DNA from 2 places in the Cytobacillus sp. ABV4_503 genome. Region 1 is predicted to be linked to the other one. Evidence: a T-box and tRNA genes for the amino acid it is inferred to sense, from the RefSeq annotation. Region 1 holds a T-box; the other holds one or more tRNA genes.

Region 1 (15,527 bases):
TCATTCTCCTAAAAAAACTGATTCCAACCATATTACTTTGTATATGAATGATGGTTTTGAAGTCAGTGCTACTTTAAGAAGTTTTTCAGAAAAAATGGCACACTATCCTTCTATCATAAGCCAGCTGGATCCCGAGAAAAAAGGAATCATCGACCTGGAAGTAGGCTCTTATTTTAAAGCTTATGAAACAGAGGGAGCTGAAGAAGTTGAAAAAGAAAATGAAGGTGAAGGGTAATCATGTAATATTCTCCCTGGTGTTTCTAGTACTGGGTTACATGATGGCATTTTCCTATCACCTTACACAGGGAGAAGAAGAAAAGCCGGCACTAAGCGGAAAACAGTGGGAAAGAGATTTGGAACTTCGTAATCAGCTTGTTGAACTGGAGGAAAAAAACAGAGCTCTTCAAAAAGAATTAAATACAAAACAGGAAAACGTTCTTGATATTGAAAAAGAGCTTTCACAGGAAGCGCAGGTTTATTTTAATCTTGCTGAGGATGCTGAGAAATATAGGATGCATCTTGGCAAAGTAAAAGTAAAGGGCTCAGGAGTGGAAGTCACTCTGGCAGATGGTGACTACGATCCGGATGAAGATAATATTAACAACTATATCGTCCATGAACACCATGTCTTTAAGGTGATTAATGAACTCTATATTTCGGGTGCTTCCGCAGTTGCCATAAATGGCCAACGACTATCGCACAGTTCCTATATTGTTTGCAATGGACCTGTAATAGAAGTTGACGGCTACCAGCATCCTGCCCCTTTTGTCATTACTGCCATTGGTGATGCCGAGGTGCTTTCTTCTGCTCTGAACCTGACAGGCGGAGTAAAAGACACATTGGTAGATGAAAATATCCAATTCACATTAGAGAAAAAGGGCGAAATCATCATGGAACCATTACTGGGTTCGTAAAGCCAAACCAGCATTTGTATATAGTAAAATTTGTCCACAGAATAATTTATTCGGGAAAGCAAGGTGGAATGAAAGTGGACAGCAATAAGAAATTCAGCTTTACCTTTATAACAGTTGTAATTGGCTTTATGATTGCCATACAGTTTCAAACAGTTAAGGAACCGGCTGTACGTGATACAAGGGATACCTGGCAGCTTAGAGCTGATATCCTTAAGGAAAAGGAACTGCAATTAAAACTTTTGCGTGAAATCAGTTCAAATGAAGAAAAAATTGCCCAATATGAAACAAAGCGCAAACAAAGCAAAGAGCAGGTGCTTCGCGATACGCTGGAGGAACTAAAAATGGAAGCCGGATTAAGTGAAGTGACGGGACCAGGCATAATCATAAGCATTGAACCGGTACATGAGGAGCTTCTTCTGGGCAAGCAGGCTGATTCTGTTTCCCCGGATTTGCTCAAGCGCCTTGTCAACGAGTTAAATATGTATGATGCCCAGCACATTTCCATTGGAGGAAGAAGGATCATCAACACTACTGTCATAAGGGATATTAACAGAGAAACCATGATAGACGGTTATGCCTTAAATCGCCTGCCTATTGAAGTGAAAGTAATAACTGAGAATGTCCAATCTGCGGAGAAGCTTTTTAATCGCATGCAAGTATCAAATTCTGCTGAAGAATTTTTCATTGATAATTTGCGGGTAAAGGTGGAAAAATCTGCAGAGCCTATCACGATTCCTTCATATGACGAGGCATTGAGAATCAGATATATGGAGCCTGTGAAACCCGAAGAAGGAGGCAAATCATAATGTGGCTTCCCGTATTAGGATTGATCATAGGTGTGATACTAGGACTTATGACAGAAATAAAAGTGCCGGATGAATACTCGAATTATCTTTCCATTGCTGTTCTTGCGGCATTGGATACTCTATTCGGCGGGATCAGGGCACAGCTTCAAAATATTTATGATGAAAAAGTTTTCGTTTCCGGTTTCTTTTTTAACATCCTGCTGGCAGCAAGTTTAGCTTTTCTGGGTGTCCATCTTGGTGTAGACTTGTACTTAGCAGCAGTATTTGCTTTTGGGGTCAGACTATTCCAAAATATTGCCGTCATCAGAAGAATTTTAATCGCAAAATGGTCCCAAAACAGAGAAAAAACAGAAAAAAATGATATTTAAAAAAGGGAAAATATTAGTTTTGACGAATAATTTTATAGATAAACTAACTTATTAAATCACGCAACAGCAAAAAAATGATTGTTGTTCAATAATCGTAATTGCAAAAAAAAGGAGGTGCCAGAGAATGAACAGCAATGAAATATATGTTAGTCTTGACATCGGTACATCCAGTGTAAAAGTAATCATTGGGGAAATGGTCAATGACTCTTTAAATATTATTGGTGTTGGCAATGTACATTCAGAAGGGTTACGCAAGGGGTCCATTGTTGATATAGACGAAACCGTTCATTCTATTAAAAAGGCAATCGAACAGGCTGAGAGAATGATAGGAATGGAGATAAAAAATGTGATTGTAGGAATTACCGGCAATCATGTTATGCTTCAGCCATCCCATGGTGTTGTTGCAGTCTCGAGTGAAAATAGGGAAATTACAGACGAAGATGTTGCTAGAGTTATAGACGCGGCACAAGTTGTATCAATCCCGCCGGAAAGAGACATCATTGATGTCATTCCAAAACAGTTTATCGTTGACGGATTGGACGAGATCAGTGATCCCCGCGGAATGATTGGTGTGCGGCTGGAAATGGAAGGCACCATTATTACAGGATCGAAAACGATTTTACATAACACCCTGCGCTGTGTTGAACGCGCTGGCCTTGAAATCATGGATATTACACTTCAGCCACTGGCAGCAGGTGCATTCGCTTTATCAAAGGATGAGAAAAGTCTAGGAGTTGCACTTGTTGATATTGGCGGCGGCTCCACAACCATTGCCATATTTGAAAATGGGTCTTTAAAGGCAGCCAGTGTTCTACCTGTAGGGGGAGACCATATCACAAAAGACTTATCCATCGGACTCCGCACATCTACAGAAGATGCAGAAAAAATCAAAACAAAGTATGGCTATGCGTTTTATGACCATGCATCTGAAGATGAGGTATTCAGTGTTCCCATCATCGGAAGCGATCAGCACCAGCAATTTAATCAGCTGGAAATATCAGATATTATAGAAGCACGCATGGAAGAGATTTTTGATCTTATCCAGCACGAAGTGAAACGTCTTGGAGCAAAAGATCTTCCAGGGGGCTATGTATTATCTGGAGGCGTAGCGAATACACAGGGAATCCTCGAACTGGCACAGGATGTTTTCCAAAATAGAGTCCGCATCGCAATTCCTGATTATATTGGCGTGAGGGAGCCGCAGTATACGACTGCTGTTGGATTGATTAAGTTCGCGTATAAAAATGCTAAAATACAGGGCAGAAAAATGGAACAGCCAGTGACTGTCCCTGAAGCAAAAGAAAAACGAGTGCAAAAACCGCAACCGCAACCGAAAACAAAGCCGGAAAAACAGCCGGAAGAAAAAATCACATCAAGAGTTAAAAAGTTCCTCGGATACTTTTTCGAATAACTTGATTTGATTCGCAAGGGTTAGGGAAACGGAATCAAAAGCCATTCGGCGGATAGAAAAAAGCACTGAAAAACCATTTTGGGAGTGCGAATAAAAAAGCGAATCAAAAAAGGTGTTCTTAGGAATATCGACGAATTAGGAGGATTAGTCATGTTGGAATTTGATACAAATTTGGATTCATTAGCAACTATAAAAGTCATCGGCGTTGGAGGCGGCGGTAACAATGCAGTAAACAGAATGATTGAGCATGGTGTTCAAGGCGTTGAGTTTATTGCTGTTAACACGGATGCTCAGGCGCTGAATTTATCAAAAGCAGAAGTGAAAATGCAAATCGGAGGCAAACTTACAAGGGGACTAGGAGCTGGTGCCAACCCAGAGGTAGGTAAAAAAGCTGCAGAAGAAAGTAAAGAGCAGGTAGAAGAAGCATTGAAGGGTGCGGATATGGTCTTCGTCACAGCTGGAATGGGAGGAGGAACTGGAACAGGGGCGGCTCCAGTAATCGCCCAGATTGCACGAGATTTAGGAGCTCTGACTGTTGGTGTTGTTACGCGCCCATTCACTTTTGAAGGCCGTAAGCGATCCACTCAGGCAGCCGGCGGTATTGCTGCTATGAAGGAAGCGGTTGATACACTGATCGTTATTCCTAATGACAGGCTATTGGAAATCGTGGATAAAAGCACTCCGATGCTTGAAGCATTCCGTGAAGCGGATAACGTTCTGCGCCAGGGTGTTCAGGGTATTTCCGACTTGATTGCTGTTCCGGGATTAATTAACCTCGACTTTGCAGATGTAAAGACAATCATGTCCAATAAAGGTTCTGCACTTATGGGTATTGGTGTCGCTGCAGGAGAAAACCGTGCAGCAGAAGCTGCGAAAAAGGCGATTTCATCACCTTTGCTTGAAACATCAATTGATGGTGCACAAGGCGTCTTAATGAATATCACTGGCGGCTCAAATCTAAGCCTGTATGAAGTACAGGAAGCAGCTGACATTGTTGCTTCTGCTTCAGATCAGGATGTGAATATGATCTTCGGTTCCGTTATTAATGAAAACCTTAAAGATGAGATTGTTGTAACGGTCATTGCGACTGGATTTAATGAAGAAGTGATCCAGCCTAAGCCATTAAGGCCAACTTTCGGACAGCCTAAATCTTCTCCAGGCATGGGAGCTCCTATGAAGCGTGAGCAAAAGAGAGAGGAAGCTCCGCAAGAACCTGTGAGAAGCAGCCAATCTCAACAGCCTGAAGAAACTTTGGATATCCCGACGTTCCTCCGCAACCGCAACCGCAGAAGATAATATTTGATGTAAAAAACCCTTGGAATCAACTCGATTCCAAGGGTTTTTTACAATTTTCATCAGGTTTTTACATAAATAAGCATGGCTCAAAGTTTGGGCCATGCTTATTTATATTTATACAGTCTGAGTTTCCTTTAATTGCATAGAAGGCCCAAAGAATTCGTAGCGGATATTTTCCTTCTGGAAGCCTGCCTCAAGCAATGCCTCGTACATTGCCTGCATAAAAGGAACTGGCCCGCACATATAAACCATACTATCTTTATTAGGCACTATCATGTTTATCCATTCTGAAGTAATATAACCATCCTTGCTGTAGATTTTTTCGACTTTATCTTCTTCTGTTGGACTTTCATAACAGAAATATGTCTTTACCAATGGATTCTTTTTTTCAATTTCCTGTACTTCCTCTGAAAATGCATGTACTTTCCCGTTGAGTGCAGAATGAACAAAAATTGTTTCATGCTTTACTCCTGTTGCATCAAGATGACACAGCATGCTGTGCATTGGTGTAATGCCTACCCCGCCGCTAAGCAGAACAACAGGACTATCCATTTTATCCAGAACGAATTCTCCTGCAGGAGCACTGATCTCTATACAGTCGCCTTCTTTCAGGTCATTGTGAAGATAGCTGGAAACCTTTCCGTCCGGCTTTTCAGAATTACCTTCTTCTTTCTTTACAGAAATTCGGTAATAAGATTTTTCCGGAGAGTCGGATAGGCTATATTGGCGGATATGTGTATATTCTTCTCCTGGAATTGTTAATTTCACACTAATGTACTGGCCCGGAAGGTAGCTGGAAATATTTCCTCCATCTTCAGGTGTAAAATAGAAGGAAGTAATTACATCACTTTCTTTCTCCTTTTTTGCAACAGTAAATGTTCTGAAGTCATCCCAGCCTCCTGGCTTCTCTGCGGCATCAACATAAAGGCTCCTTTCTAATCCGATGAATGCATCCGCAATCACACCATATGCTTTCATCCAGGCATCAATAATTTCTTCGGTAGCAGCTTCTTTTAGCACTTCCTTGATTGCAAGAATTAAATGTTCTCCAACAATCGGATAATGTTCAGGCTTAATGCCTAAAGATCGGTGCTTATGAGCAATTTGTGTGACAACCGGGAGAATAGCTTCCAGGTTATCGATATATTTTGCAGCAGCATATATTGAGTTTGCCAGAGCTTTTTGCTGACGGCCCTGTTTTTGATTAGCATGATTAAAGATGTTCAGCAGTTCAGGGTGATTTGTAAACATTAACTTATAAAAGGTTTTCGTTATATCTTCGCCATGTTTTTCAAGTACAGGTACAGTACTTTTAATAATTTCAATTGTTTTTGTGTCCAGCATAACAGCAAAACTCCTTCTTATTATTTTCACTGTCATTATAGTTGATATAGAGAACAAAAAATGTGATATAAATCACACCCAGCGAAAAAATGAAGGAGCAAAAAATAGAAATTTAATGACAAAATCCGTTGGGAATAGGGAAAATTTCTATCTTTTTGCATACAGAAAGCGACACACTTCCATTACTGAAATGCGCTATACTTTTTTCTAACAGAATCATAACACTTTTAATATACGAGAGAATTTAACCTTAAAGTCTATCTATCAAATGCTGAATTTGAAGAGGAAACCAAAAGAATAACTTTATCTTTGATAACAGTCTAGCTCCAGCGCCTGCCCCCTCAAGGTCACTTGTCGGCGGTGGGCAAGGCGGTTGCACTTTTCTACTAAAGGGGGAAGATAATTGACGGTCTATTTGGATATTATCTGGGCGTTAAATTTTATGTTTGACAGCCTTCTCCTTTATTTAACAGCCATAATACTAAAAAGAGAAATCAGGCTTTGGAGGATTTTTGCAGGCGGCTTAATAGGATCAATCATCATTTTATTAGTATTTACACCATTTAATGAATATTCAGGCCATCCGGTCACTAAATTATTATTCTCGGTTGCAATGGTATTGGCTGTTTTTGGCTTTAAGCGTTTGCGCTACTTTCTAAAAGGGCTCATGACTTTTTATTTTGCTACTTTTTTAGTTGGAGGCTCCTTAATAGGCATTCATTATTTTGTTAACTTTGATTTTCAGCTTTCTTCATCCGTCATGCTGGCCAGTGTTAAAGGCTTTGGTGATCCAATCAGCTGGCTGTTTGTTCTTCTTGGTTTTCCTCTTGCCTGGCATTTCTCAAAAAGAAACGTTGAAGGAATTGAGATGACAAAAATTCAGTATGACTCACTAATTAGGGTGCGTGTTGTCATCAATGAAACAGAATACCGTTTCAAAGGCCTGATTGACAGCGGCAACCAGTTATATGATCCCATATCGAAAATGCCGGTGATGTTTATATCCATTAAAGACAGGCTTGACGAGTTCCCGCCTGAAATTATTAAAATGGCAGGGCAGCCAGAAGATATCATCATGGGCAATGATTCAATTGGCGGAGATTGGGAGCATAAAATGAGGGTTATTCCATGTAAGGTTGTTGGACAAGAACACCAATTGATTATAGGATTTAAGCCTGACTGCATTTTCCTTGAAAAAGAGAATGAAATAATAGAAGCGGAGCGTGGATTAGTTTCCTTTTCCATGCAGCAGCTTTCTGCCGACGATGCGTTTCAGTGCATCGTTCACCCTAAGATGCTTACAGGTACAAGTACAATGAAGCCGGATGCAAAGGTAAGTTAATATACTATACTCTGCAAAAACATAATTTAGAAGGAGGACAAATCATGAAAAAGTTAAAACTTCGCTTATCCTACTATTGGTATAAATTATTGATTAAGCTGGGGATTAAAACAGATGAAGTATATTATATAGGCGGCAGCGAAGCACTACCTCCTCCACTCAGTAAGGAAGAAGAAGAAATGCTTCTGATTAAGCTTCCAAAAGGAGATAAAGCTGCAAGATCCATATTAATTGAAAGAAATCTGCGTCTTGTTGTATATATCGCCAGAAAGTTTGAAAATACTGGCATCAATATAGAGGACTTAATCAGCATTGGAACCATTGGGCTTATTAAAGCTGTAAATACGTTTAATCCAGAGAAAAAAATCAAGCTGGCTACATATGCATCCCGCTGTATCGAGAATGAAATACTAATGTATTTAAGAAGGAATAATAAAATCCGTTCTGAAGTTTCCTTTGATGAACCTTTAAATATCGATTGGGATGGCAATGAACTGCTTCTATCCGATGTGCTTGGCACTGAGGATGACATTATCACAAAAGATCTCGAAGCAAATGTTGATAAAAAGCTGCTGTTAAAGGCATTGCATCAGCTTTCAGATCGGGAAAAACAAATAATGGAACTTAGATTTGGCCTCGGATCGGGTGAAGAAAAAACTCAGAAGGACGTGGCAGATATGCTGGGTATTTCCCAGTCCTATATTTCGCGTCTGGAAAAACGAATAATAAAAAGACTAAAAAAAGAATTTAATAAGATGGTTTAGAATTTAAACAGGAATATTTTTTTTACAAAATTTTGCAAGGAGAAAACCTAGTGTTTATGATGCTTTGACCGATTCCCCATCCGGCAGTTGAATTTGCCGGTGCATATTTTTCCTTTCCAAGGAGATACTGTTTTTTGTACAGCAGCTCCTTTGAGGAGGGAAATGGATTGACTCGAAATAAAGTAGAAATTTGCGGTGTTGATACTTCAAAGCTTCCAGTTTTAAAAAACGAAGAAATGAGAGAGCTCTTCAAGCAAATGCATAAGGGGGATATTACCGCACGGGAAAAACTCGTCAACGGCAATTTGCGTCTCGTATTAAGTGTGATTCAGCGTTTTAATAATAGAGGCGAATTTGTTGATGACCTTTTCCAGGTCGGCTGTATCGGTCTAATGAAATCTATTGATAATTTTGATCTAAGTCAAAACGTTAAGTTTTCCACCTATGCAGTTCCGATGATCATTGGGGAAATACGCAGGTATCTGCGTGATAATAACCCGATCCGCGTATCGCGTTCATTAAGGGACATTGCTTATAAAGCTCTGCAAGTAAGAGAACGCTTAATGAGCAAAACATCAAGAGAGCCTACAGCGGAAGAAATAGCAAAAGAGCTGGATGTGCCTCATGAAGAAATCGTTTTTGCATTGGATGCGATTCAGGATCCTGTCTCCTTATTTGAACCGATTTATAATGATGGCGGGGATCCGATCTATGTGATGGATCAGCTGAGCGATGAACGGAACAAAGATATTCAATGGATTGAAGAGATAGCGCTAAAAGAGGGAATGAGAAGACTGAATGAACGGGAAAAACTGATTCTTAGAAAACGCTTCTTCCAGGGCAAAACTCAAATGGAAGTGGCCGAGGAAATCGGCATTTCCCAGGCTCAAGTCTCACGGCTTGAAAAAGCGGCAATCAAACAAATGAATAAAAATATTCAAAGCTAGCAGCCAATTTGGCTGCTTTTTATTTTTACAAACATTTTTCCTATAGGGGCAAACATATATTGAATAAGAACATAAATTGGGAGTGAAGTGTCGATGGTGAAAATATCTGAATTTCAAATGAAGGATGTTGTAAATGTAGCTGACGGCAAAAAGCTTGGAAATATTGGGGATATAGATATTAATATAAATACAGGGAAAATTGAAGCCGTCATAATCGGAGGAGCGGGGAAGGTGTTGGGTTTTTTTGGGAGAGATGCTGATATTGTCATACCGTGGAAAAACATTATAAAAATTGGTGAAGATGTCATACTGGTCCGCTATCAGGATGCGAGTGAGCCAAAATATATTGAGGAGGAAGCATAGGAGTTGTTAATGGTGTCATCACTGCCTGCCTTGTGGTAAACTATAGAAAAATATGATGGGGTTAATCTGATGGAACCATTTTCTTTAAAAACTGAAGAGTATTTTGTCATAAAAGAGTGGGCGGATCGTTTTCCTAATATTACGGCCGGTTTTACAACTAAAAATGGCGGATACAGCCGTAAAGAATACAAAACGCTTAATGTAGGATTGCATGTGAACGACAGCTATGAAGCAGTCAGCCGAAATCGGCAGCATGTGGCTGACTTGCTTGGATTTTCTCATGAAAAGTGGGTTGGTGCTGAACAAACTCATGAAATAAATATAAAAAAAGTTACCAGAAATGATAAAGGGAAAGGTGCACTAATTTACGAGGATTCTTTTTCTGGTACTGACGGGTTTTTCACTTATTCTAAAGATGTCATGCTGACCCTCTGTTATGCGGATTGTGTGCCGCTTTACTTTTTGCATGAAAAGACAGGAGCCATAGGTATGGCACATGCAGGCTGGAAAGGTACTGTCGGGGGGATTGGGAGGAAGATGGCTGAGCTATTTGCAAAAGAAGGAATGGACATAAGTGAGGTTCAGGCTGTAATTGGCCCTTCCATTTGCGGAAATTGTTATATAGTTGATGATCGTGTTATTTCAAAAGTGCAAAAAATACTAGAAGATGTCGATATAAAGCCATATAATCAAATTAGTGACAATCAATTCCAGCTTGATTTGAAGGAACTAAACCGGACAATTCTGATAAATGCAGGAATTCCTCATGAAAATATCATGATTACTGATTATTGCACAAGCTGTCATGAAAACTATTTTTTCTCTCACAGAAGAGATAGAGGAAGTACAGGCAGAATGATGAGCTTTATTGGCTGGAAGGAGGAAGACGGAAGCTAAATGAGAGTAGAAGAAAATTTAAAGCAAATTGAGTCAGCTATTCAGGAAGCGTGCATGAAGGCCAACCGTAAGCCCGAAGAAATTACCCTCATTGCTGTTACTAAGTACGTATCAGCGGAAAGGGCACAAGAAGCCCTTGAAGCAGGTATTGTTCATTTAGGTGAAAACAGAGATGAAGGACTCCTTGCCAAGTGGGATGTGTTAAAGGACAAGCCAACCTGGCATTTTATTGGTACGCTGCAAACGCGCAAAGTGAAAAATATAATTGATAAAGTGGATTATATCCATTCACTGGACAGGCTTTCCCTCGCGAAGGAAATCGACAAGCGGGCGAATCGAAAGATAAATTGTTTTGTTCAGGTTAATGTCTCAGGAGAAGAGTCGAAACAGGGGATAAATCCTGAAGAGGTAGCTGACTTTATTTCATGCCTGGCAGATTATAAAAATCTCAATATCATCGGCCTTATGACAATGGCACCTCTTTCATCAGACGAGGATTTGCTTCGTTCCTGTTTCCGTAAGCTTAAAGACATGCAAACAAAGGTAAAAGATCTGGGATTTGATTTTGCTCCTTGTACTGAGCTTTCAATGGGCATGTCCAATGATTTTTCCCTGGCAATTGAAGAAGGTGCCACAATGGTGAGGATTGGTACTGCTTTAGTAGGCCAAAAGAGTCAGGAGGTTTGATAAAATGAGTATAAAATCAAAATTTAAAACATTTTTCTTCCTGGATGATGAATATGACTATAAGGAAGAGGAAATCATCGAAGAAGAAAGAGAGCCGGTGAAGCAGGTGCAAAAGCAGCAGCCAGTTCAAAAACAGAACATCGTCAGCCTCCAAAGTGTGCAGAAATCTTCTAAAGTAGTTCTTGTTGAACCGCGTGTCTATGCAGAGGCACAGGATATTGCGGATCAGCTGAAAAACAGAAGAGCTGTTGTTGTCAATCTGCAGAGAATAGAAAAAGATCAGGCAAAGCGGATTGTTGACTTCCTAAGCGGAACCGTTTATGCCATTGGCGGAGATATTCAAAAGATTGGAACTGATATTTTTCTATGTACACCTGACAATGTTGAGGTATCAGGAAACATCTCTCAGCTGATGAAAGAACAAGAATTAGAAAATACGAGGTGGTAGCATTTAATGGAATTAGTATTTGGAATATTGTCATCTGCAATTTATTATTACTCGTGGGCACTGATTATTTATATTCTGCTGTCCTGGTTCCCTAATGCCAGGGAATCAGCATTTGGCCAGTTTCTTGCAAGGATTTGTGAACCGTACCTTGAGCCTTTCCGCAAAATCATTCCTCCGCTTGGAATGATTGATATTTCTCCAATTGTGGCTATCTTAGTTTTGCGATTTGCCACTGGAGGATTACAGCAGCTTTTTTATTGGATATCATAAGGTCTACAAACAGGGCTATCAAAATGGCCCTTTTTTATTTGCTTAAAATGGAGGTTTACTTAAAAATGACCATTTATCAGCACTTCCGACCGGAAGAAAAAGAATTTATTGACCAGGTTCTTAACTGGAAAGATCTTGTAGAAAATACATATGCACCAAAGCTTACTGATTTTCTTGATCCAAGGGAGCAGCAAATCCTTAAAAGCGTTATTGGACAGGATTCCGGAATCTTATTTTCTTTATTTGGGGGAACCCCAGATGCAGAGAGAAGGAGAGCCCTGATATTTCCGGATTACTATGAAAGCGATGAGAGCGATTTTCAAATTCGGCTGTTTGAACTGGTATATCCTATAAAGTTTGTCACCATAGAACACCCGCAAGTCCTGGGAAGTCTAATGTCTTTGGGGCTAAAAAGAGGGAAGTTCGGTGATATCCTTTTTGAAGATGACAGAATCCAGTTTTTTGCAGCACAGGAAATTGAAGATTACATCAGCCTGCAGCTGCAGTCGATTGGCAGGGCTTCCGTATCGCTGAAAAAACAGCCTTTTTCAGAGGCGATCCAATCAGCAGAAGTGTGGAAAGAAAGCTCCATCACCTCTTCATCCCTGAGATTGGACACAATCATCTCTGCCATCTACAACATCTCAAGACAAAAATCCCAGCTCTATATTCAACAGGGACTAGTCAAAGTCAATTGGACGCAAATAGAAAACCCCTCATTTGAATGCCAGCAAAGCGACATCATATCAGTCAGGGGACAGGGCCGTTCCAAAATCATAGAAATAGATGGAAAAACAAAAAAGGACAAATGGAGGATTATTGCTGGGAGGCAGAGATAACAATTTATTTTTTATAAAATTGAAGGAATTTGAAACAACCTGTCGAATAAATAATCAAAAGACTACGGAGTCTGCTATAATGAAAATGAACCAGCAGGCTCAAACCAATTACATAAGATCAACAGACCTGGGAGGTGGCACACATGCCATTAACACCGTTGGATATTCATAACAAGGAATTCAGCAAAGGATTCCGCGGGTATGATGAAGATGAAGTAAACGAATTCCTTGACCAGATCATCAAAGACTATGAAATCCTGATCAGGGAAAAAAAAGAACTTGAAGAAAAGCTTAATGATACGAACGAACGCATAGGCCACTTTACCACAATTGAAGAAACACTTAATAAATCGATTGTGGTTGCACAGGAAGCAGCAGAGGATGTAAAGCGCAATGCCCATAAAGAAGCGAAGCTAATCATTAAAGAAGCTGAAAAGAATGCTGACAGAATTGTGAACGAATCCCTATCCAAAGCGAGAAAAATCGCGCTGGATATTGAAGATTTAAAGAAACAGTCTAAAGTATTCCGGACACGTTTCAAAATGCTTGTTGAAGCACAGCTGGATATGCTGAACAACGATGATTGGGATCATTTAATGGAATATAAGCTGGATTCCACTGAACTTAAATCATTAAGAGAAGAAGAAGAATCACTGGCTTGACGAAAGCTGGAAATATCGCATATAATTTTAAAACAAAGTAAAATACGATGTTTATCAACAATGAGAGGGACAGTACAGACTTTTCAAAGCTTATGAACAGAATGGATACTCACTCTGTAAGCGAGCCGGGGATGGTGGAAGCCCGGGTATAAGCAAAAGCTGGAAAATCACCCTTGAGTTCCTTGCCGAACATACAACCATCAGTAGGCCAAGGCGGATCATTCACGTTAAGAATTCTTTGAGCGGATGAAATTTAATCATATTTCATCTACAAGGGTGGTACCGCGGGAGAATATAACCTTCTCGTCCCTTTTTGGGATGAGAAGGTTTTTTGTATTTTTCTGTGGTTTTTCTCAGCTCTCATTGGCTATCATGGTATTTAATGAGTTACAAACAGGAGGCAAAGGAATGGATTACAAAGATAGTTTATTAATGCCAATAACAGAATTCCCAATGCGCGGCAATCTTCCAAAGCGCGAACCTGAAATTCAGGCAAAATGGGAAGAAATGAATATTTATGAAAAGGTCCAGGAACGGACAAAAGGCCGTCCGATGTTTGTACTGCATGATGGTCCTCCATATGCAAATGGCGACATCCACATCGGCCATGCGCTGAACAAAATCCTAAAGGATTTCATCGTACGCTCTAAGTCAATGACTGGCTTTAATGCTCCATATGTTCCTGGCTGGGATACACATGGTCTCCCAATTGAGCAGGCTTTGACAAACAAAGGCGTAAAGCGTAAAGAAATGAGTGTTGCTGAGTTCCGCAAGCTTTGTGAAGAATACGCATATGAGCAGATTGACAGCCAGCGCAGCCAATTTAAGCGCTTAGGAGTCCGCGGTGATTGGGAGAACCCATACATCACTCTGAAGCCGGAGTACGAAGCTCAGCAAATTAAAGTATTTGGGGAGATGGCGAAAAAAGGCTATATCTATAAAGGGAAAAAGCCTGTTTATTGGTCTCCGTCATCTGAATCAGCTTTAGCAGAAGCAGAAATTGAATACAAAGATAAGCGTTCACCGTCCATCTATGTAGCATTTAAAGTAAAAGATGGCAAAAATGTATTGGATCAAGATACACATATTGTTATCTGGACTACTACTCCTTGGACCATTCCGGCAAACCTCGGAATTTCAGTTCATCCGGACCTTACCTATAGTGTAGTTGAGGCAAACGGCAAAAAGTTTATGGTTGCTGAAGATTTACTGGCTTCAGTGGCTAAAGAGTTTGAATGGGAAGACTATAAAGTTGTTCAATCAGTAAAAGGGACAGAGCTTGAGAATGTAGTTGCCGAACATCCCCTTTATGGCCGTGATTCCCTTGTCATGCTGGGTGAACATGTTACAACTGATGCTGGTACGGGATGTGTTCATACTGCTCCTGGCCATGGGGAAGACGATTTCCATGTTGGCATGAAGTACGGGTTGGACGTATTATGCCCGGTTGATGATAAAGGAAACATGACTAGTGAAGCACCTGGCTTTGAAGGTTTATTCTATGATGCAGCCAATAAGCCGATTACTGAAAAACTTGAGGAAGCTGGGGCTTTATTAAAACTTACTTTTATTACTCACTCTTATCCGCATGACTGGAGAACAAAAAAGCCAGTTATTTTCCGTGCTACTGCCCAATGGTTTGCATCCATTAAAGATTTCCGCAATGAACTTTTGGAAGCTGTTAAGGAAACTAATTGGTATCCTGCGTGGGGAGAGACAAGACTATTTAACATGGTCCGGGACCGCGGTGATTGGTGTATCTCCCGCCAGCGTGTATGGGGCGTGCCAATTCCTGTTTTTTATGCGGAAAATGGGGAAGAGATTATCACAGATGAAACCATTGAACATGTATCCAACCTTTTCCGTGAGGATGGTTCGAACATCTGGTTCGAGAGAGAAGCGAAAGAACTGCTGCCTGAAGGGTTCACACATCCGGGAAGCCCGAATGGCTTGTTTACAAAAGAAACGGATATCATGGACGTTTGGTTCGATTCCGGTTCTTCCCATCAGGCAGTTCTTTTAGAGCGCGACGACTTGCAGCGTCCTGCAGATTTATACCTTGAAGGCTCGGACCAATACCGAGGCTGGTTTAACTCTTCACTTTCAACTGCAGTAGCAGTGACAGGAAAAGCACCTTATAAAGGTGTGCTGAGCCACGGGTTCACACTT
Region 2 (15,527 bases), 2.6 Mb from region 1:
ATTCCCTCCCGTTTTATTGGCCAGGCGCCGTTTTGGCATCCAGGCTGTGAATTAAGAACAAATTCCCTGTATCATTTCCTGTGTTATCAGAATAATTTCATCTTCTTCTTCGGAAGCACTAATAACAACGCCATCAGGTATGTTCATTCCGCTTGGCACTATAGCCTTTTCTATATAGACATTTTCACCAATTACAGCATCAGGCATGATGACCGATTCACGGATCACAGTATTCTTTCCAACCAGAACCCCTTGAAATAGCACTGACTTTTCAACTTCCCCTTCAATTGTACAGCCTTCATTTATCAAAGACTCTGCAACCTCTGCTTGAGTTGAAATAAACTGTGGAGGATGATTCGGATTCACCGAATAGATCCGCCAATCATGATCGAAAAGATTCAGCTCGCATTCATCATCCAATAAATCCATATTTGCTTCCCACAGGCTCTTGACTGTACCGACATCCTTCCAGTAGCCATTGAATGGGTAAGCGAACAGCTTTTTATTTTCATCAAGCATCAGTGGGATAATATCCTTTCCAAAGTCATGACTTGATTCCGGATTGCGGTCATCCATTTCCAGATATTCCTTTAAAACAGACCAATTAAAAATATATATTCCCATGGAGGCCAGATTATTTTTTGGATATGCTGGTTTTTCCTCAAATTCTGCAACCCGCATCTCGTCATCGGTGTTCATGATTCCGAACCTGCTTGCCTCCGGCCAAGGCACTTCAATTACAGAAATAGTGGCATCCGCGCCTTTTTCAATATGATAATTCAGCATCAGCTCATAATTCATTTTATAAATATGATCACCAGATAAAATCAGGACATATTCAGGATCATACTGCTTTAAATAATTGAGGTTCTGATAAATGGCACTCGCTGTTCCCGTATACCACTTCACTTCCGATGATTCACTGTAAGGGGGCAGTACGGTCACACCTCCGTTCTTTCTATCAAGATCCCATGCGCTGCCTATGCCAATATACGAATTCAGAACCAGCGGCTGGTATTGGGTAAGAACACCGACTGTATCAATTCCGGAATTGGTGCAATTGCTCAATGTAAAATCAATAATCCGGTATTTCCCTCCAAAGGGAACTGCAGGTTTCGCAAGACTTTTTGTCAGAGAACTAAGCCTGCTCCCTTTCCCTCCTGCTAATAACATTGCGACGCACTTTTTCTTTCCCATTTCCCTTCCTCTCCTTCCGATGTTTTACAGGGCGTAAGATTGAAATGCCAAATGGCGGAATAGACATTTCCAAACTGAACGGCTTGCCATGAAACTCTAATTGCTCTGTCTTAAGGACCCTCTTGTTAGTGCAATTTGATCCTCCAAAGCTATCACTGTCACTGTTGAGTATTTCCCGATAGGAACCCGCCTTTGGAACTCCAATACGATAATTAAGGTAGAAAGCAGGTGTGAAATTGCAGACAATCACAAGAAAATCATCCACTTTAGAGCCTTTCCTGATAAAAGAAAAGATGGATTGGTCTGCATTATGACAATCAATCCATTCAAAACCATCCTGAAGATGATCAAGCTCAAAAAGAGCCTTTGAACGTTTATAAACCTTTATTAAATCTTTCACATAATCATTTGCTTTTTTATGCATCTCGTAATCAAGCAGATGCCAATCAAGCTGTTCTTTGTCTTTCCATTCCGAAAACTGCCCAAGTTCACTTCCCATGAAAAGAAGCTTCTTACCGGGGTGGGCAATCATATATCCAAGCAGGAGCCTGAATTGAGCAAATTTTTGCCAGTAATCTCCCGGCATTTTATCAAGCAGCGATTTTTTTCCATGAACAACTTCATCATGTGAAAAAGGCAGTATGAAGTTTTCTGTAAAAGCATACAAAAGCGAAAATGTCATCTTTCCATGAACACCAGATCGCCTCTCAGGCGCTGTTTCCATATATGTAAGAACGTCATTCATCCAGCCCATATTCCACTTGTAATGAAAACCCAGCCCTCCATAATGGACTGGTGCAGTCACTTGCGGCCAGTCTGTTGAATCCTCTGCCATCATGAGAAAGGAAGAGTCATATTGAGAAACAACTTTATTTAAGTTCTGCAGAAAACTGGTGCCGAATGGATTTTCTGTCTTCCCATCCCGGTTAGGCCAATAGATAATATTAGCGACCGCATCAACCCGGAAGCCATCAATATGATATTTCTCCATCCAAAAAACAGCGTTGGAAATAAGAAAGCTTTGAACTTCATTTTTGCCGAGATCAAAATTGGCTGTGCCCCATACTCTGTTCTCTCTGTCGCCCTCAGTTTCATACTCATACAAATACGAACCATCAAACTGATAAAGACCATGGGCATCTTTGCAGAAGTGCCCCGGCACCCAGTCCAGAATGACACCAACACCATGCTGGTGGCACTGATCAACAAAATACATAAAATCATGCGGGCTGCCATAACGGCTTGTAACAGAGTAATAGCCTGTTCCCTGATAGCCCCAGGAAGCGTCGAGCGGATGCTCAATTAGAGGAAGCAATTCTATATGCGTAAACCCATGTTCGACCACATAAGGAATTAGCTCATCTGCAAGCTCCCTGTATGTATACAGACTTCCAGATTCTTTTTGCTTCCATGAACCCATATGGACTTCATAAATGACTGCAGGCTCCGTATAAATAGACTTCATTTCTTTTTTTTGGATCCATTTGCTGTCATTCCACTGATACCCGTCCAGCGAATATACTTTAGATGCTGTATTGGGCCTTACTTCTGAAAAAAAGCTATAAGGATCAGCCTTTAATAAAACATCTCCTTTCTTTGTTTCAATTTCATACTTATACAAGGCACCTTCCATGTTTCCATCCAGCTGAATAAACCAGACACCTTCATTATTCACTCTATGTAAGGTATAGCCTTCTCCATTCCAATCATTAAAATCACCGACTAATCTGATAACTTCAGCATTCGGTGCCCAAACACAAAAGCGGGTAAACACATCTCCGCCATTGGAAACAACATGTGCACCAAATAACTGGTGACTTTCATAATATGTCCCTTCATGGAACAAATGCAGCTGATAATCGGTTGGAAACAAAGTATCCACTACCATCCTTCTCCCCACCCAGTCTCGTTTCTTTTGACTTTCCTGTTATATTCGCGGAACATGAGAAAAATCCTTGTAAAAGTTTTTTTAATTTTATGACAACAATGTCTAAAACCCGCTATAATCCGATAACATTCTGCCCAATTTAACAGACTTCGACATAATCTCCGGTAAACTCAGACAAAATAAGACAAAGTATGCAAGCAAAAAATGAAAGGAGAATAATATTTTGAGTAATAAAGAAGAGGAATTATTATTGAATGAGGCATCAAAAAATGAAGTAAGAGTTCCGTTATTTGAAGCACCGGATGGAAAGATTATGGCCACTGGTGATATGTTTAGAGGCCCCTATACGGGGATATCTTCCGAGATCGATTTGAATAATCCAGGCAATAAATTAAGCAAGGAAGAAGAGAAGTTTGATTAAAAAACAGAGATGTAACTAACTGAAGGTATGCTGGAACAGAACAGAAAAGACAGAAAAAAAGCTGCCAACAAATTGTTGACAGCTTTTTTGTATGACCCCTACGGGATTCGAACCCGTGTTACCGCCGTGAAAGGGCGGTGTCTTAACCGCTTGACCAAGGGGCCAATATGGCGGAGAAGGAGGGATTTGAACCCTCGCGCCGGTTACCCGACCTACACCCTTAGCAGGGGCGCCTCTTCAGCCACTTGAGTACTTCCCCATATATGGCTCCGCAGGTAGGATTCGAACCTACGACCGTTCGGTTAACAGCCGAATGCTCTACCACTGAGCTACTGCGGAACAATAATATAAAATGGTGGGCCTAAATGGACTCGAACCATCGACCTCACGCTTATCAGGCGTGCGCTCTAACCAGCTGAGCTATAGGCCCATTTTGGAGCGGGTGAAGGGAATCGAACCCTCATCATCAGCTTGGAAGGCTGAGGTTTTACCACTAAACTACACCCGCGTTAAGATTAAAGATGGTGGCTCAGGACGGAATCGAACCGCCGACACAAGGATTTTCAGTCCTTTGCTCTACCGACTGAGCTACTGAGCCGTATATTGTTTATTTTATAAAAATGGCGGTCCGGACGGGACTCGAACCCGCGACCTCCTGCGTGACAGGCAGGCATTCTAACCAACTGAACTACCGGACCAGATTGCGGGGGCAGGATTTGAACCTGCGACCTTCGGGTTATGAGCCCGACGAGCTACCGGACTGCTCCACCCCGCGATAGTATTATTAAAAATATGGAGGAGGAAAGGGGATTCGAACCCCTGCGCGGTTTGACCCGCCTGTCGGTTTTCAAGACCGATCCCTTCAGCCGGACTTGGGTATTCCTCCGTATAAATGAAAGTGGTGGACCTTGTAGGACTCGAACCTACGACCGGACGGTTATGAGCCGTCTGCTCTAACCAGCTGAGCTAAAGGTCCAGCATTGTTTAATTAAATGGTAGCGGCGGAGGGGATCGAACCCCCGACCTCACGGGTATGAACCGTACGCTCTAGCCAGCTGAGCTACACCGCCGAAATGTTAAAATAATAATGGTGGAGCCTAGCGGGATCGAACCGCTGACCTCCTGCGTGCAAAGCAGGCGCTCTCCCAGCTGAGCTAAGGCCCCAATAATAAATGGTCGGGAAGACAGGATTCGAACCTGCGACCCCTTGGTCCCAAACCAAGTGCTCTACCAAGCTGAGCTACTCCCCGTTAATAATGGCGCGCCCGAGAGGAGTCGAACCCCTAACCTTTTGATCCGTAGTCAAACGCTCTATCCAATTGAGCTACGGGCGCATTATTAAATTCTTCTGGTGCCGAGGACCGGAATCGAACCGGTACGGTAGTCACCTACCGCAGGATTTTAAGTCCTGTGCGTCTGCCAGTTCCGCCACCCCGGCAAAAAATGGAGCGGAAGACGGGATTCGAACCCGCGACCCCCACCTTGGCAAGGTGATGTTCTACCACTGAACTACTTCCGCTTAAAGAATGGTGCGGGTGAAGGGAGTCGAACCCCCACGCCTTGCGGCGCCAGATCCTAAGTCTGGTGCGTCTGCCAATTCCGCCACACCCGCAATATTAAATTAAAATGGTGAGCCATGAAGGACTCGAACCTTCGACCCTCTGATTAAAAGTCAGATGCTCTACCGACTGAGCTAATGGCTCATATTTTATGAGACTTCCTAAAGCCTGAAATGTGCAGTCAGATGTTCCAAAGCTAAACGCTTTGTCACAGATTGCTATTCGGGTGAAGTAATTCACTGGTGCTGCAATCTGCTCTACCGACTGAGCTAATGGCTCGCTAAAGTGGTGCCGGCGAGAGGACTTGAACCCCCAACCTACTGATTACAAGTCAGTTGCTCTACCAATTGAGCTACACCGGCAGCTTGTATAATTAAATTGATGGTGGAGGATGACGGGATCGAACCGCCGACCCTCTGCTTGTAAGGCAGATGCTCTCCCAGCTGAGCTAATCCTCCATTATTAACGCCCGGCAGCGTCCTACTCTCACAAGGGGACAGCCCCTAACTACCATCGGCGCTGAGAAGCTTAACTTCCGTGTTCGGTATGGGAACGGGTGTGACCTTCTCGCTATCGCCACCAGACTATTTTTCAAAGACAAGTTTTATTATACCGTCTTTTTAGGATTTTTCAAGAGGAAATTTCATATTTTTCATTCCCTCAAAACTAGATAATGCATGAAGAAGTTTTCCGAGTATTCACCAATGACTTGTCTAGCTTCGGCTCCTAACTTCTCGGCCGTTTCGATCCGTCCCTCCAAATCCCAAAACCAGGATTTGAATGGCCGGCTCTCCAACGTCTCTCGAAGTTGAACAGTCGCCTCCGCTTTTCGTTTTGGTTAAGTCCTCGATCGATTAGTATCAGTCAGCTCCACATGTCGCCACGCTTCCACCTCTGACCTATCAACCTGATCATCTTTCAGGGATCTTACTAGCTTGACGCTATGGGAAATCTCATCTCGAGGGGGGCTTCATGCTTAGATGCTTTCAGCACTTATCCCTTCCGCACATAGCTACCCAGCGATGCCTTTGGCAAGACAACTGGTACACCAGCGGTGCGTCCATCCCGGTCCTCTCGTACTAAGGACAGCTCCTCTCAAATTTCCTGCGCCCACGACGGATAGGGACCGAACTGTCTCACGACGTTCTGAACCCAGCTCGCGTACCGCTTTAATGGGCGAACAGCCCAACCCTTGGGACCGACTACAGCCCCAGGATGCGATGAGCCGACATCGAGGTGCCAAACCTCCCCGTCGATGTGGACTCTTGGGGGAGATAAGCCTGTTATCCCCGGGGTAGCTTTTATCCGTTGAGCGATGGCCCTTCCATGCGGAACCACCGGATCACTAAGCCCGACTTTCGTCCCTGCTCGACTTGTAGGTCTCGCAGTCAAGCTCCCTTGTGCCTTTACACTCTGCGAATGATTTCCAACCATTCTGAGGGAACCTTTGGGCGCCTCCGTTACTTTTTAGGAGGCGACCGCCCCAGTCAAACTGCCCACCTGACACTGTCTCCCGCCCCGATCAGGGGCGCGGGTTAGAATTTCAATACAGCCAGGGTAGTATCCCACCGACGCCTCCACCGAAGCTGGCGCTCCGGCTTCTCAGGCTCCTACCTATCCTGTACAAGCTGTACCAAAATTCAATATCAGGCTACAGTAAAGCTCCACGGGGTCTTTCCGTCCTGTCGCGGGTAACCTGCATCTTCACAGGTACTATAATTTCACCGAGTCTCTCGTTGAGACAGTGCCCAGATCGTTACGCCTTTCGTGCGGGTCGGAACTTACCCGACAAGGAATTTCGCTACCTTAGGACCGTTATAGTTACGGCCGCCGTTTACTGGGGCTTCGATTCAAAGCTTCGCTTGCGCTAACCTCTCCTCTTAACCTTCCAGCACCGGGCAGGCGTCAGCCCCTATACTTCGCCTTGCGGCTTCGCAGAGACCTGTGTTTTTGCTAAACAGTCGCCTGGGCCTATTCACTGCGGCTCATCAGGGCTATGCACCCTAATGAGCACCCCTTCTCCCGAAGTTACGGGGTCATTTTGCCGAGTTCCTTAACGAGAGTTCTCTCGCTCACCTTAGGATTCTCTCCTCGCCTACCTGTGTCGGTTTGCGGTACGGGCACCTTTTCCCTCGCTAGAGGCTTTTCTTGGCAGTGTGGAATCAGGAACTTCGGTACTAAATTTCCCTCGCCGTCACAGCTCAGCCTGTGTGGTAACGGGATTTGCCTCGTTACCGGCCTAACTGCTTGGACGCGCTAATCCAGCAGCGCGCTTACCCTATCCTCCTGCGTCCCCCCATTGCTCAAACGGTAAAGAGGTGGTACAGGAATATCAACCTGTTGTCCATCGCCTACGCTTTTCAGCCTCGGCTTAGGTCCCGACTAACCCTGAGCGGACGAGCCTTCCTCAGGAAACCTTAGGCATTCGGTGGATGGGATTCTCACCCATCTTTCGCTACTCATACCGGCATTCTCACTTCTAAGCGCTCCACCAGTCCTTGCGGTCTGGCTTCAACGCCCTTAGAACGCTCTCCTACCACTGACATCGAAAGATGTCAATCCACAGCTTCGGTGATACGTTTAGCCCCGGTACATTTTCGGCGCGGAGTCACTCGACCAGTGAGCTATTACGCACTCTTTAAATGGTGGCTGCTTCTAAGCCAACATCCTGGTTGTCTAAGCAACTCCACATCCTTTTCCACTTAACGTATACTTTGGGACCTTAGCTGGTGGTCTGGGCTGTTTCCCTCTTGACTACGGATCTTATCACTCGCAGTCTGACTCCCATGGATAAGTCTTTGGCATTCGGAGTTTGTCTGAATTCGGTAACCCGATGGGGGCCCCTAGTCCAAACAGTGCTCTACCTCCAAGACTCTTACTACATGAGGCTAGCCCTAAAGCTATTTCGGAGAGAACCAGCTATCTCCAAGTTCGATTGGAATTTCTCCGCTACCCACACCTCATCCCCGCACTTTTCAACGTGCGTGGGTTCGGGCCTCCATCCAGTGTTACCTGGACTTCACCCTGGACATGGGTAGATCACCTGGTTTCGGGTCTACGACCACATACTCATTCGCCCTATTCAGACTCGCTTTCGCTGCGGCTCCGTCTCTTCAACTTAACCTCGCATGTAATCGTAACTCGCCGGTTCATTCTACAAAAGGCACGCTATCACCCATTAACGGGCTCTAACTACTTGTAGGCACACGGTTTCAGGATCTCTTTCACTCCCCTTCCGGGGTGCTTTTCACCTTTCCCTCACGGTACTGGTTCACTATCGGTCACTAGGGAGTATTTAGCCTTGGGAGATGGTCCTCCCTGCTTCCGACGGGATTTCTCGTGTCCCGCCGTACTCAGGATCCACTCTGGAGGGAACGAAGTTTCAACTACAGGGCTTTTACCTTCTCTGGCCGGCCTTTCCAGACCTGTTCATTTACCTCGTTCCTTTGTAACTCCGTGTAGAGTGTCCTACAACCCCAGGAGGCAAGCCTCCTGGTTTGGGCTAATCCCGTTTCGCTCGCCGCTACTCAGGGAATCGCGTTTGCTTTCTCTTCCTCCGGGTACTTAGATGTTTCAGTTCCCCGGGTCTGCCTTCAATACCCTATGTATTCAGGTAAAGATCCTATCCCATTACGGATAGGGGGTTTCCCCATTCGGAAATCTCCGGATCAAAGCTTACTTACAGCTCCCCGAAGCATATCGGTGTTAGTACCGTCCTTCATCGGCTCCTAGTGCCAAGGCATTCACCGTGCGCCCTTTCTAACTTAACCGTATTTGACGTGTTCATCGAAGATGAACAAGATCAAAGGTTTTTAACTCTATTTAACATAGAGAGAATTGACTAAAATGGCGATTACTCGGTTATTGCTTCTTCATTAACATTATCTAGTTTTCAAAGAACGACTCTTTCATTGAGAGATTGAACTCTCAAAACTGAACGAACAAAACACGTCACGTTTCATGTAAATATCCTTAGAAAGGAGGTGATCCAGCCGCACCTTCCGATACGGCTACCTTGTTACGACTTCACCCCAATCATCTGTCCCACCTTAGGCGGCTGGCTCCAAAAGGTTACCCCACCGACTTCGGGTGTTACAAACTCTCGTGGTGTGACGGGCGGTGTGTACAAGGCCCGGGAACGTATTCACCGCGGCATGCTGATCCGCGATTACTAGCGATTCCGGCTTCATGCAGGCGAGTTGCAGCCTGCAATCCGAACTGAGAATGGTTTTATGGGATTCGCTTAACCTCGCGGTCTCGCAGCCCTTTGTACCATCCATTGTAGCACGTGTGTAGCCCAGGTCATAAGGGGCATGATGATTTGACGTCATCCCCACCTTCCTCCGGTTTGTCACCGGCAGTCACCTTAGAGTGCCCAACTGAATGCTGGCAACTAAGATCAAGGGTTGCGCTCGTTGCGGGACTTAACCCAACATCTCACGACACGAGCTGACGACAACCATGCACCACCTGTCATCCTGTCCCCCGAAGGGGAACGCCCTATCTCTAGGGTTGTCAGGAGATGTCAAGACCTGGTAAGGTTCTTCGCGTTGCTTCGAATTAAACCACATGCTCCACCGCTTGTGCGGGCCCCCGTCAATTCCTTTGAGTTTCAGCCTTGCGGCCGTACTCCCCAGGCGGAGTGCTTAATGCGTTTGCTGCAGCACTAAAGGGCGGAAACCCTCTAACACTTAGCACTCATCGTTTACGGCGTGGACTACCAGGGTATCTAATCCTGTTTGCTCCCCACGCTTTCGCGCCTCAGCGTCAGTTACAGACCAAAGAGTCGCCTTCGCCACTGGTGTTCCTCCACATCTCTACGCATTTCACCGCTACACGTGGAATTCCACTCTTCTCTTCTGCACTCAAGTTCCCCAGTTTCCAATGACCCTCCCCGGTTGAGCCGGGGGCTTTCACATCAGACTTAAGGAACCGCCTGCGCGCGCTTTACGCCCAATAATTCCGGACAACGCTTGCCACCTACGTATTACCGCGGCTGCTGGCACGTAGTTAGCCGTGGCTTTCTGGTTAGGTACCGTCAAGGTACCGGCAGTTACTCCGGTACTTGTTCTTCCCTAACAACAGAGTTTTACGATCCGAAAACCTTCATCACTCACGCGGCGTTGCTCCGTCAGACTTTCGTCCATTGCGGAAGATTCCCTACTGCTGCCTCCCGTAGGAGTCTGGGCCGTGTCTCAGTCCCAGTGTGGCCGATCACCCTCTCAGGTCGGCTACGCATCGTCGCCTTGGTGAGCCGTTACCTCACCAACTAGCTAATGCGCCGCGGGCCCATCTGTAAGTGATAGCCGAAACCATCTTTCAGCTTTCCCTCATGTGAGGGAAAGAATCATCCGGTATTAGCCCCGGTTTCCCGGAGTTATCCCAGTCTTACAGGCAGGTTGCCCACGTGTTACTCACCCGTCCGCCGCTGACTTCAGGGAGCAAGCTCCCATCTGTCCGCTCGACTTGCATGTATTAGGCACGCCGCCAGCGTTCGTCCTGAGCCAGGATCAAACTCTCCATATAAGAGTTGATTAAGCTCATAAGTTGTCTTTTCAAAAAAGACTAAAGAATTAACGTTGACGTTTTTGTTCGTTCAGTTTTCAAAGATCAATTTCTTTTTGTTATATTTTACCTTATCGCTCAGAAGCGACTTTATCAATATAACATGTTATCCCTTAGCAAGTCAACATTTTTTTAAAATCTTTTTTCTTTGTTTAACATGCCTTGTTGAGGACAAGAATTAATATACCATGACTTATTAAATGTTTGCAATATAATTTTTAAAAATGTTTATCTTTATATTTTCAGTGCATATTATTATAAATCTCTTCTCTATTAAATTGTTGTTTTGAAATCAATTTAAAGACGGTACCTTTACGAAAACTTTATTCATTGTAGCCAGATCTCATAAAATGTGCATTTTCTTAACATCAAATTTATACGCATTTCACCTGAACTCTAGAAAATTCATTATATCATTAACATATTTTTCGAAACCTTCATTTCATATACCCACAAACTTATCCACCACTAAACACTTATTAATTCAGTTGTCAACAAAGTTATCCACATCGTGTGAATAACTTTGTTCAGCTTTCCACACTTTTATAAGCTTCTTTTAACAATAATTAAATTTATACATAATTTATTGATTAGCCGTCACGGGAGTGAGAAAACAAGTTTTAAATAATAACAATATAAAGATATAGTAATAGTTTTGGTTATTTTTCATAAAATCTATTAACTCTACTTTAAACGGAAGGTGTGAATGACACTGGAAACCGCTGCCCTATATCTATCTGTAATCATGGCCATATTTTTGTTTGCCTATGCCTATGCAGAGGGGATTAAAATTGCAAATTCAGATGAAGAGGTCTATGGAGGCACCTTCATCTTTTCTGTTACAGCTGCATTTATTTTTTCTGCTCTGACCTATGTATTTAGATAAAAAAAATCTCCCCATTCCCAGGGAGATTTTTCTCTTATATACTTCAAAATATATTACTCATCTATTTATCCGGAAGCCGCTGTTTTTTTCTTTAATTCTTTCATTCGAATCCTTCTCTCATCTAATAAGAAGAGAGTTATTCCTCCAATTACAATTGTTCCCCCAAGAACTTGCGTCCATAAAATAGACTCCTGAAGTAAATAATATGCTAAAACAGCAGCACCAACTGGCTCAAATAAGATGGCCATAGAAATGGTTGAAGTGCTTAGCCACTTTATTGACCAATTGAATAATGTATGTCCGAGCAGAGTGGGAACAAGAGCAAGCAAGATAAAATATACCCAATCACTGGTTCCATATGGGAGTAAAGGTTCTTCGACGATTAACACGTAAAAAAACAATGTAATAGTGCTTATACTATAAACAACAAAGGTGTAAGTAACGAGCGATAGTCTTTTTCTGACTGTTTGGCCAAACATTAAGTAAGCCGTTACCAGGGCGCAGGCAATGATTGCAAGTATATCCCCGAACAAAGCAGTCCCGCTGATTTGAAAATCTCCCCAGCTGATAATAACACTGCCCGCAATTGCCAGAAACCCGCTTAAAATGGCTTTCCAGGTAAACTTTTCTTTAAAAAAGAGATATGTGCCTGCAAATGCAAATAAGGGCTGGAGAGTCACAAGGACTGTGGAACTGGCTACAGAGGTGTAGTTCAGTGACTCAAACCAGAGAATAAAATGGAATGCAAGAAACACACCGGCAATGATGGAATAGATCCAATCCCGCCGTGTAATAAGACGAAGTTCCGGAACATACTTTATAAGAAATACAGGCAGCATGAAAAGAACGGAAAATAATAATCTGTAAAAAGCAATGACTCCCGATGGAGCGCTGGATACCTTCACCAATATGGCTGATGTAGAGACAGAAATGACGCCAATTGCCAGGACAACATAGGGGTTTATTTTTTTATCTGACATTTTTTTATTCTCCTTGTTTCTGTTTCCTAATAATTAGGGTATATTTCATTTTACAACGTTTAGTCAAACTTTTACTACGGTTTTATTTTAGCAGGATTTTAAAGATCATATTTTGGATATATAATACTTAAAAAAGCGGGAGATATTATGAGCAGTTTAGAGATAGAAATATTAATGAAGCTGGGTATTTCAGCAGTCCTGGGTCTTGTAATCGGCCTGGAGAGAGAATTAAAAAGAAAGCCTGTCGGCCTAAAGACCAGTTTAGTTATTTCCATAGTAAGCTGCCTGCTGACTATTGTGTCTATAGAATCGGCTTATATGTTTCCCGGTAATGATGACATCAACATAACGATGGATCCTCTCCGTTTAGCTGCCCAGATTGTATCAGGAATCGGCTTTTTGGGTGCAGGCGTTATTTTAAGGCGGGGAAATGACAGTATTTCGGGTCTTACAACAGCAGCTTTAATTTGGGGGGCAGCAGGAATTGGAATTGCTGTAGGAGCAGGCTTTTATATTGAAGCAATGGCAGGAGTGGCGCTGCTTATTATTTCAGTAGAGGTAATTCCTCTTATCATGGGCATAATTGGCCCCAAACGCTTAAGAGAAAAAGAAATCAATCTGCAGCTGAAAGTAAGGGATAAAGAAAATATCGCTGACATCATCCCAGCGGTAAAAGACCTTGATATCTCTATAAAACATATTCGCATAAAAGATTTAGAAGATGAACATCTGCATCTTGTACAGCTGATTGTTGCCGTCGACTATAAAAGAAGAACTACTGATGTTTATTACAGCGTTTCAAGTATCCCTGGAGTGCAGTGCATGGAAATCGATAGCATGCAGTAAAATTTTTTAATAATTCCTCTTGCAAGATAACTCCGATGTGGTTATAATTTTTCTTGTACCACTTCTCGGGGGATTAGCTCAGCTGGGAGAGCGCAACGCTGGCAGCGTTGAGGTCAGGGGTTCGAGCCCCCTATTCTCCATACTAATATCAAAACGCTCAACCACTTTATGTACAAGAGGTTGAGCGTTTTGATTTTTTCTTTGCCTTTTATCAGATTTTCTATATTTACTATTGAGGGGCACGAATTGGTCACTTCACTTTTGCGTGACCATTTATAAGCAATTAGTTAAGGAATAAATTCTTTATAATGGAGTTTTTTCGTTTAGTTTTTTATTTTCTCTAATGGCACTTCAGTTTTTTTCACAAATAGTAATAATTTTATTCGTTATCCTATTGGCAATAATATTTGCTCTTATATTTTAAAGAGAAGCTAAATTTATCCCAATGTAATATTATTTTAAATAACTAATGCCAGCTTTTTGGTTATATATATTATTAAGCTAATCGAATTTGCTTGGTGAAAGATGGCTTTGGCAGTTAAAAAATCCAAGCATTGTTGATTTTATTAGATATTTCTTTTCGAAAACCTCAGAAAACTTCACTATCTTCAACAATGAGAATCTCTTTATGCATATCTCTTTTCCCCGCTGTCTCCAATTACATGTGCATAATGTCCCAGCAGATCTTCAAAAATTCTATCCCACTTTTGTGTTAAAGCGAATTCCCTTCCTTCAAATCCCATTTGTGTCCGATGCTTTGGATTGGTCAGCATATTTATAATTGCTTCAGAGAATTCTTCAACATTGCCCGGTTGACATAAGTGACCAGTTACCCCGTCCTGAATAATGCTCTTGACTCCTCCTGAGTCCGCGCCAATAACAGGGGTTCCGCTTGCCAGCGATTCCAGAACAACATTTCCAAATGTCTCGGTTGAAGACGGAAAGACAAATAAATCCGATGCGGAGTAAATTTCTGAGAGCTCCCTGCCTTTTAAATAGCCTGTAAACATCATATTTTTTGGGGCATTAGCCTGTAGTTGCCCACGAATCGGCCCGTCCCCGACAATAAGCCACTGAACGTTTTCTTTGAGATATGTTGGGAGTATTTTTGCTATCTCTATAAGAATTTCTGCATTTTTTTCAGGTGCCAGTCTGCCTGCATACATTATTAGGTATTTTCTTCGTATTGAATATTTCTTGCGCAATGAAAGCTTATCGTGGTACGGATGGAACAGCTGACAGTCGACACCTCTCGGCCAGATTTCCAGATTAGTGAAGCTGTGCTCCTTTAATTGATTTAAGGTCTCAATTGATGGAACAAAGGTTTTTTTAAAGGGACTGTAAAACCATGTCATATATTTCCAAAGTATACTTGATAGAAATTTAAGATCATAGAATTGCAGATACTGGTCAAAATCAGTGTGATAGGAACCCACAAGAGGGATGTTTAGTTTTTTTGAACAATAAACACCGCTTAGCCCAAGATTGAAAGGTGTGGCAACGTGTACGATATCAGGCTTGAACGCTTCTAATTCATCCTTAATTTGGAAATAGCTAGGAAAAGCAACTCGGCATTCAGGGTATAAGAAAAAGGAAGCGCTTTTAAAACGGTGAATATGTTTGGAAACATACTCGTCTCGCTGGTTAGCAGGTGCGAAAATTTTAACCTCAATGTTTTGTTCACTTAAATAATCGGTGAACCTTTTAAGTGTCCGGGCGACTCCATTGATGTCTGGATAAAAGGTATCAGTGAATAGGGCAATTTTCATATGTGCCTCCTTGCCATTATTTCAGCTCTTTTCTTTAAAGAACTAATAAATAAAAACTTCAAATACCAGCTATAGAACCAAGAGCTCCTTCTCCAATCACACCTGACGGAAAGCGAAGAACAATACAAATGTTGGAAATAACCACAAGAATATCCAATGTTATTCACATGATAGAGACGGAGGAAAGGCAAGGAGCATTTTCAGAATGACTAATCCTCTCTTTGTGTGTTTAACTGCTTTTAACTCTAGTCATCTGGTCATGTAAAATAGAAGATCTTCCTATGGAAATATAGGTTAATGGATGTTTACGGACATCCGAAAGAGAGTAGCAGTTTCTTCCGTCAATAATGACAGGAGATTTCATTCTTTCAGCGTATACCTTCAAAGACAGATGTTTGATTTCGTCCCATTCTGTT

The links. The T-box of region 1 lies ahead of ileS (isoleucine--tRNA ligase). A T-box ahead of a tRNA ligase gene usually reads a tRNA of that ligase, here a tRNA-Ile.
Region 2: it encodes a tRNA-Ile, which carries the amino acid that the T-box ahead of ileS (isoleucine--tRNA ligase) is inferred to sense. The anticodon was not compared.

The regions. Positions count from the first base shown of each region.
Region 1 is NZ_JBSWTH010000001.1:1,435,687-1,451,213, forward strand. Features, by position in the region: partial or broken gene ACXAD1_RS07340 (cell division protein FtsQ/DivIB) at 1-235, shown strand, start outside; gene ACXAD1_RS07345 (DUF881 domain-containing protein) at 183-914, shown strand; gene ACXAD1_RS07350 (DUF881 domain-containing protein) at 989-1,720, shown strand; gene ACXAD1_RS07355 (small basic family protein) at 1,720-2,088, shown strand; gene ftsA (cell division protein FtsA) at 2,213-3,499, shown strand; gene ftsZ (cell division protein FtsZ) at 3,650-4,795, shown strand; gene hmpA (NO-inducible flavohemoprotein) at 4,910-6,139, opposite strand; gene spoIIGA (sigma-E processing peptidase SpoIIGA) at 6,543-7,481, shown strand; gene sigE (RNA polymerase sporulation sigma factor SigE) at 7,526-8,245, shown strand; gene sigG (RNA polymerase sporulation sigma factor SigG) at 8,413-9,192, shown strand; gene ACXAD1_RS07390 (YlmC/YmxH family sporulation protein) at 9,286-9,555, shown strand; gene pgeF (peptidoglycan editing factor PgeF) at 9,625-10,452, shown strand; gene ACXAD1_RS07400 (YggS family pyridoxal phosphate-dependent enzyme) at 10,453-11,139, shown strand; gene ACXAD1_RS07405 (cell division protein SepF) at 11,144-11,587, shown strand; gene ACXAD1_RS07410 (YggT family protein) at 11,594-11,857, shown strand; gene ACXAD1_RS07415 (YlmH family RNA-binding protein) at 11,923-12,696, shown strand; gene ACXAD1_RS07420 (DivIVA domain-containing protein) at 12,840-13,358, shown strand; T-box leader at 13,410-13,672, shown strand; gene ileS (isoleucine--tRNA ligase) at 13,767-15,527, shown strand, end outside.
Region 2 is NZ_JBSWTH010000001.1:4,030,442-4,045,968, forward strand. Features, by position in the region: gene ACXAD1_RS20210 (glucose-1-phosphate adenylyltransferase) at 52-1,197, opposite strand; gene glgB (1,4-alpha-glucan branching enzyme) at 1,139-3,085, opposite strand; gene ACXAD1_RS20220 (hypothetical protein) at 3,309-3,506, shown strand; tRNA gene ACXAD1_RS20225 (tRNA-Glu) at 3,599-3,670, opposite strand; tRNA gene ACXAD1_RS20230 (tRNA-Ser) at 3,675-3,765, opposite strand; tRNA gene ACXAD1_RS20235 (tRNA-Asn) at 3,771-3,845, opposite strand; tRNA gene ACXAD1_RS20240 (tRNA-Ile) at 3,860-3,936, opposite strand; tRNA gene ACXAD1_RS20245 (tRNA-Gly) at 3,941-4,014, opposite strand; tRNA gene ACXAD1_RS20250 (tRNA-Phe) at 4,029-4,104, opposite strand; tRNA gene ACXAD1_RS20255 (tRNA-Asp) at 4,128-4,204, opposite strand; tRNA gene ACXAD1_RS20260 (tRNA-Met) at 4,208-4,281, opposite strand; tRNA gene ACXAD1_RS20265 (tRNA-Ser) at 4,300-4,392, opposite strand; tRNA gene ACXAD1_RS20270 (tRNA-Ile) at 4,406-4,482, opposite strand; tRNA gene ACXAD1_RS20275 (tRNA-Met) at 4,500-4,576, opposite strand; tRNA gene ACXAD1_RS20280 (tRNA-Ala) at 4,595-4,670, opposite strand; tRNA gene ACXAD1_RS20285 (tRNA-Pro) at 4,680-4,756, opposite strand; tRNA gene ACXAD1_RS20290 (tRNA-Arg) at 4,764-4,840, opposite strand; tRNA gene ACXAD1_RS20295 (tRNA-Leu) at 4,856-4,944, opposite strand; tRNA gene ACXAD1_RS20300 (tRNA-Gly) at 4,951-5,025, opposite strand; tRNA gene ACXAD1_RS20305 (tRNA-Leu) at 5,034-5,118, opposite strand; tRNA gene ACXAD1_RS20310 (tRNA-Lys) at 5,134-5,209, opposite strand; tRNA gene ACXAD1_RS20315 (tRNA-Thr) at 5,352-5,427, opposite strand; tRNA gene ACXAD1_RS20320 (tRNA-Val) at 5,448-5,523, opposite strand; rRNA gene rrf (5S ribosomal RNA) at 5,533-5,649, opposite strand; rRNA gene ACXAD1_RS20330 (23S ribosomal RNA) at 5,900-8,835, opposite strand; rRNA gene ACXAD1_RS20335 (16S ribosomal RNA) at 9,042-10,591, opposite strand; gene ACXAD1_RS20340 (hypothetical protein) at 11,337-11,516, shown strand; gene ACXAD1_RS20345 (DMT family transporter) at 11,582-12,496, opposite strand; gene ACXAD1_RS20350 (MgtC/SapB family protein) at 12,644-13,342, shown strand; tRNA gene ACXAD1_RS20355 (tRNA-Ala) at 13,410-13,482, shown strand; gene ACXAD1_RS20360 (glycosyltransferase family 4 protein) at 13,969-15,111, opposite strand; gene ACXAD1_RS20365 (UDP-glucose dehydrogenase family protein) at 15,341-15,527, opposite strand, start outside.